Regions from separate parts of the Bacillus sp. 179-C3.3 HS genome, predicted to be linked through region 2. Evidence: a T-box and tRNA genes for the amino acid it is inferred to sense, from the RefSeq annotation. Region 2 holds a T-box; the other holds one or more tRNA genes.
What was found. The T-box of region 2 lies ahead of AB1K80_RS04245 (valine--tRNA ligase). A T-box ahead of a tRNA ligase gene usually reads a tRNA of that ligase, here a tRNA-Val.

Region 1 (3,415 bases), on a different contig from region 2:
AACAATGTCGTCCTTTCCCGCATTTGCGATGACTGTGGAGGCGATGTGCATGTCAGTAAATGCTGTGGCTGCATAGTTGATTCTCAGAAATTTCTGCTGTGCATCGGCGGCAACAATGCCAGATGCACCAACGCCGATAAAATGGATTTGTTTTGCTGATAGTAGTAGCTGAACAGCTTTTTCTAAAGAGTCTTCATTTAAAAGAGCCGCCGTGTCTTTTATGGATTGAATTGAATTTCCTGCTGCTTTTTGAATAATGGAGTGAAGAGGTTCATCTTGTTCAATATCTCTATAGCCTTGTTTATTAGTATCCATTAAATCCCCAGCAATTCGCATTTTTAAATCATGATACCCATTTAGCCCAAGAGATTTACAAAGGCGGATGACGGCAGAGCTACTTGCGCCAGCAGCCTGACTCATTTCGTGTATTGTGCTTTTTATGACTTTGTCAGGATGGGCGATGATATAGTCTGCGATCATTTTTTCGGATTTGGGGAGTTTTGATTTCATTGTATGGAGTAAGGTCAGTCCACCTGCTGACATAGAGTACCCTCCTTTTTAGGATTGATCATGTAAAATGGCTTTGTTAATGTGTCCGTTCGTTTGGTTTAGTAAGTCTTTCGCTGTTTTCTTGTCTGTGTTTGTCTGAAGCATGACGATGGCTGTTTTGACTTCAAGGTCTGCTGCTTCCAGTGTTTCTGTTGCATGTTCATAGGAAGTGTTTGTCACGTGTTGAATGATAGAGATGGCGCGTTCTTTTAGTTTATGATTGCTGACTTTCACATCGACCATGAGATTTTCATATACTTTGCCTTGTCTAATCATGACAGTGGTAGATATCATATTTAAAATCATCTTATGAGCGGTTGCTGCTTTCATTCGTGTCGATCCGGTAATTGCTTCTGGTCCAACGACCACTTCAATGGCGCAGTCAGCTAGCTGGCTTATCTCCGCTTTTTCGTTGCAACTGAGGGCCACCGTTTTTGCGCCAATGGATGTCGCATAGGATAAAGCACCAAGTATATAGGGAGTTCTTCCGCTTGCTGCAATGCCAACGACAGTATCTTTTGATGTTAGTTGAATGTGTTCTAAATCTTGCTTACCGGCTTCTTTACTGTCTTCTACATCTTCAGCAGCGTGTGAAAAAGCGTTGTCTCCACCTGCCATTATGCCGACAATCACATCAGGTGAAACGCTATAGGTGGGTGGACATTCAACAGCATCCATAACACCAATTCTGCCACTCGTTCCAGCTCCTAAATAAATCAACCTACCCCCATTTGTAATGGACTCATAGGCAAAATCACTAGCTATTTTTACATGTGGCAATACACAGTGAACCGCTTCAGCGACCTTCAAATCTTCTTGATTGATCATCTCGAGCATTGTGAGTGGGTCTACTTGGGAGATTTCCATTGTGTTTGGGTTTCTTGATTCTGTTGTTAAAGAACGTAGTTGAGACGGTTGCAAATAACATCCCTCCTTCTTTCTTTATTTTCAGTATATTGGTCGTGATATAAAATTTCAATGGAATATCCAAATGGTGAAACTAAATTTTAAAATATAAGGTGAAAAGAGAGGGGGAATTGTTAGAAAATAAAAAAAATAAAATTCTCCTTTACAAAAGGGGGACAACCTGTATATAATAACTTTTGTCAGCTTCACGGAAACAGCAAACTTGACGACTGGCCCGTTGGTCAAGCGGTTAAGACACCGCCCTTTCACGGCGGTAACACGGGTTCGAATCCCGTACGGGTCACCATAATGTGGAGGATTAGCTCAGCTGGGAGAGCATCTGCCTTACAAGCAGAGGGTCGGCGGTTCGAGCCCGTCATCCTCCACCATATGCCGGTGTAGCTCAACTGGTAGAGCAACTGACTTGTAATCAGTAGGTTGGGGGTTCAAGTCCTCTTGCCGGCACTGTTTTTCTTTTATCAATTCCATATGTGGAGGGGTAGCGAAGTGGCTAAACGCGGCGGACTGTAAATCCGCTCCCTCCGGGTTCGGCGGTTCGAATCCGCCCCCCTCCACCATTTTTGGGCTATAGCCAAGCGGTAAGGCAACGGACTTTGACTCCGTCATGCGTTGGTTCGAATCCAGCTAGCCCAGTCAAGACACCTTTTATAAAAAGGTGTCTTTTTTATGTTTGGAAAATGGAATGTATAACTATTCAAAATCTTGTTGAGTTGAGTCATGAGCCAGTGTAACAGTAAAATAAAGACATGAATGGAAAGGGGATGTACGTATGGGGGATAAACAAAAGATTACACTTGTGGGGGTTCCCATGGATCTTGGTCAAACGAGAAGGGGCGTTGATATGGGACCAAGTGCCATTCGATGTGCAGGAGTGAAAGAAAAATTGGAATCGCTTTCATTTGAGGTGGAAGACTTAGGGGATATTCCAGTCGAGCAAAGAGACGATGAAAAAGGACTTTTTACGAGTGAGAAGCTAAAAAATTTAACGGAAAATGCGGGGGCAAATGAGCTGCTTGCTGAAAAGGTCGACCATATCGTACAGTCCGGTTCTTTTCCGCTTATTTTAGGCGGTGATCATAGTATTGCTATTGGAACACTTGCGGGTGTTGCCAAGCATTATAAAAATTTGGGTGTGATCTGGTATGATGCACACGGCGACTTAAATACAGAGGAAACGTCACCTTCTGGAAATATACATGGTATGCCACTTGCTGTCAGTTTAGGAATTGGGCATGGTGATTTAATCAATATAGGTGGTTATTTTCCAAAAATAAAGCCCGAAAATGTCATTTTAATTGGTGCTCGCTCCTTGGACGATGGAGAGAGAGCATTGATTAGGGAAAAGGGTATTAAGGTGTATACGATGCATGAAATTGATCGGATGGGGATGACAAAGGTGATGGAGGAAGCCATTGAATACTTAAAGGCAAGTACAGATGGTGTGCATTTATCTCTTGATTTAGATGGATTAGACCCTGCAGAGTGTCCAGGTGTAGGGACTCCTGTTGCAGGTGGTATTAGTTATCGGGAGAGTCACCTTGCGATGGAGCTTTTAGAGGAGGCGGGCATTTTGACTTCAGCTGAGTTTGTTGAAGTCAATCCAGTATTAGATGAGCGAAATAAAACAGCAGAAGCAGCCGTCGCATTAATCGGTTCTTTAATGGGTGAAAAATTATTGTAAGAGCGGGACTTGTTCCCGGTCTTTTTTATTTTCAGAAAGGAAAAGTGAATTTTAAGAATATATTAAGGTTTTTACTGGCTGATAAGCGTAACACACTGTGAAAAATTTGTTACACTAAATTTTAGAGGAAAAATGAAACCTTTTGGAAAGAGGTTCGTATACATAAAGACCGGTGAAGGCAGAGGTTGAAAAATGATGGAAACAATGATTAAGAAAAGAATTAAGCAAGTCAAAAAAGGCGACCAGAATGCATTTGCA
Region 2 (3,415 bases):
CAACATCTGGCCAGCCCATTGTAGAAAACGGCCAAAGAGCTGAACTAAACCACGTATCCAATACATCACTGTCTTGTTCCCAGTTCTCAAGATCTTCTGGCGCTTCCAGTCCAACATACACTTCTTTTGTTTCTTTATGATACCAAGCTGGGATGCGGTGTCCCCACCATAGCTGACGAGAAATACACCAATCACGAATATTTTCCATCCAGTGTAAGTACGTCTTTTCAAAACGATCTGGAACAAATTGAACTTGTTCTTCACCTTTTTGCAAGTGAATCGCTTCATCGGCTAGCGGCTGCATTTTTACAAACCATTGTGTTGATAAATATGGTTCAACTACAGCTCCGCTTCGCTCACTATGACCAACAGAATGCATATGATCCTCAATTTTGAACAGAACGCCTTCTTCTTGCAAATCTTTCACAAGCTGTTTACGGCATTCAAAACGGTCCATTCCTTTGTACTTCAAGGCATTGTCATTCATTGTGCCATCTTCATTCATCACAAGAATTCGCTCTAATTCATGACGATTTCCAAGTTCAAAGTCATTCGGGTCATGTGCTGGGGTAATTTTGACTGCTCCAGAACCAAACTCCATATCGACATAGTCATCACCAACGATTGGAATTTCACGTCCTGTAATTGGTAAAATGACTGTTTTCCCAATTAAATGCTGATAGCGCTCATCCTCTGGATGCACAGCTACTGCTGTATCTCCAAGCATCGTCTCCGGTCTTGTTGTGGCGATCTCAATCGATCCTGTTCCATCGGCTAGTGGATATCTCAGGTGATAAAATGCCCCTTGAACATCCTTATAGATGACTTCAATATCAGATAGTGCCGTCTTTGTCGCTGGGTCCCAGTTAATGATATACTCTCCGCGATAGATGAGGCCTTTTTCATACAATTGAACAAATACTTGGCGTACCGCTTGATTAAGCCCTTCATCTAATGTAAAACGCTCACGTGAGTAATCGAGTCCAAGTCCCATTTTCGCCCACTGATTCCGAATAAAATCAGCGTATTCTTCTTTCCACTTCCATGTTTCCTCTACAAATTTTTCGCGTCCGATATCATATCGGCTCACACCTTCTTCGCGAAGTTTTGCCTCCACCTTTGCTTGAGTAGCAATGCCGGCATGGTCCATTCCAGGAAGCCATAGAACGTCATATCCTTGCATTCGCTTCATGCGTGTCACAATATCTTGCAGTGTTGAATCCCATGCATGACCAAGGTGCAGTTTTCCTGTCACGTTTGGTGGAGGAATGACGACCGTATATGGATCTTTCGTTTTGTCATTTTGCGCTTCGAAAAATTTTCCTTCAAGCCAGTACGTATAGCGATCTTTTTCAATCGCATTTGGATCATACTTTGTTGGCATTTCTTGATTATTTGTTCCCATGTTTGTGTTACCTCCACATTTAATCGGCTGATGAAACATAAAAAAAGCCTTTCCATCCCTATAAAAGGACGAAAAAGCTTTTTTCGCGGTACCACCTTTTTTTACGGAACACATACGTGTGCCGTACACTTTAAAGGATAACGGGGTTCTCCCGAATTTCTCTACTGACCATTCAAGAAATTAAGCTCACAGGCGACCTTCCAAACAAGTTCATCCTAGGAAACCTTTCAGCTCATGGTTTCCCTCTCTTTAGGGTCTTGGTTGTACTCTTCCTAGTCAACGCTTACGATATATTCACGTTCATCAGCTCGTACTCATCTATTATTAATATTACTAAATGCATTTTGTTTTCGTCAATCATCTTTTCCGCTTTTCTTGTTCTTTATACAAATGAGGCAGGCACTCTTCTCTTTATCGCCCATAAGATAATAGCAAAATGAAGAAGGAGGGCGTTTTCTTTTGAAAAAAATCAATCCTTATACACTTCCCCCGTGGCTCGGACAAATTCGGGCAGTTGCCTCTCAAGTCGTTCTCCCGATTGCGATATTTCAAGGGTTTCGTACGATTATTTTCCCGACCACATTTGACGTCCTCATCTTAGGTATACTCATTTTTCTTGCGTGCGCTTTCCACCTCGATTGGTTTTAATCGTGGCTTTTTCTTCAAAAAGGCATCAAACCGAACACCATACACTGAAAACAACCTCGTCATTCTGTCGATGACGAGGCGTTTTGCTCTTCTTCAAGGCGTCTAGCCTGCTCAATCTCATGTATCTTCATGACAGTTGGTTCCGAATTTTTCATTTGCCAATACGCTCTTAATAGCTGCTGACAGCTTTCCATTTCATCCTGTCCGCCCGCTTCATATGTTTTCACCGTATCCAATAAACCTTGCGGATACGCAAGATAACTCAAGAACAAATGAAGCTCCTCTTCCCTTAACGGATTCCCCTTTTGATACGTATAAAAGTAGTCGGTGCATTCTGGAAAAGAAGCAGGATATGTTTTGAATGTCCGAAAGTAAAAGGTGAGAAGATCATAAATGGGGGCAGCCTTTTTAGATCGCTCAAAATTGGTAAAATGTCCGATCCCTACATCATTGTATAAAAAGTGATGGATCGACAATTGCCCATGGTTTAATACCACACGCGTTGTCTCCTGATCCTTCATTTCCTCATACCAATCATCTAATCGTTCAAGCGCAAATTCAGTTGCAGACATTGTCTCTGAAAAATACATAGCAGCGGCCAGCTCAAATGGCGACATATACCATGCTTGTTCTGCCCGCTCTATGAATCGCTCATACATGTCTTTCTCTGCGTCCCATTTGCTTTTGAGTTGTGTATAGTGTGCTTCGATCTCTTGCATTGTGATGTCCATCATCACTTCGGTTCGTTTATGAAGCCTTGCAATCTCTTGGATTAGGTACTCATGTTTATCGTCCTGTTCTTCTCTCTTTTCATTCGTCAGCCACGGCATCAGATAATATGCCGACTGACTCGACCGATCATTGGAGAAAAAAGAGCCACTTTGTGTCCGGTAAATCGGGACAAACGAGCGATAGCCTTTTGACTCTAGTTCAAGCATTTGCTCAGTAAATTGCATTTGTCGATCTACCTTCACACGTTTCAGTGCAAACACGCCTTGCTTTGCATACACCCTCACAACGGAAGGACTGACAGGTTCTACATATTCAGCCTCAAGCCCATATTCGGATAAGACGGATTGAATGTCATCCACGTTCACTCACCACATTTTCTAGGTCGGTCATTTCTGACTATACTTTGCTTTTTTGATATTCGGGAATATAAAGAATTTGCCCTTCCTCAAGCTCTGCATCAGCCGATAATGAATTCGTCCGTAGGAGTTGCTGTACATTCAACTGGTATCGTTCACAAATACGATCCACCGTATCTTCTTGCTGAACTATACATATTTTCATGCGAGAAAAATCTTCCTCCTCCTGCTTAGCGAACAGCTTTGTTAAATAGAGAGAATTCTCACTGCCAGA

Region 1: it has a tRNA-Val gene. The T-box ahead of AB1K80_RS04245 (valine--tRNA ligase) is inferred to sense a tRNA for this amino acid. The anticodon was not compared.

Annotation. Positions count from the first base shown of each region.
Region 1 covers NZ_JBFEFT010000029.1:9,290-12,704, forward strand. Annotated here, with positions in the region: gene AB1K80_RS15415 (MurR/RpiR family transcriptional regulator) at 1-543, opposite strand, end outside; gene murQ (N-acetylmuramic acid 6-phosphate etherase) at 559-1,416, opposite strand; tRNA gene AB1K80_RS15425 (tRNA-Glu) at 1,688-1,762, shown strand; tRNA gene AB1K80_RS15430 (tRNA-Val) at 1,769-1,844, shown strand; tRNA gene AB1K80_RS15435 (tRNA-Thr) at 1,848-1,920, shown strand; tRNA gene AB1K80_RS15440 (tRNA-Tyr) at 1,949-2,033, shown strand; tRNA gene AB1K80_RS15445 (tRNA-Gln) at 2,038-2,109, shown strand; gene rocF (arginase) at 2,246-3,157, shown strand; gene sigW (RNA polymerase sigma factor SigW) at 3,353-3,415, shown strand, end outside.
Region 2 covers NZ_JBFEFT010000004.1:46,141-49,555, reverse strand. Annotated here, with positions in the region: gene AB1K80_RS04245 (valine--tRNA ligase) at 1-1,405, opposite strand, end outside; T-box leader at 1,467-1,694, opposite strand; gene AB1K80_RS04240 (hypothetical protein) at 1,865-2,053, shown strand; gene ysxE (spore coat protein YsxE) at 2,113-3,144, opposite strand; gene AB1K80_RS04230 (LysM peptidoglycan-binding domain-containing protein) at 3,182-3,415, opposite strand, start outside.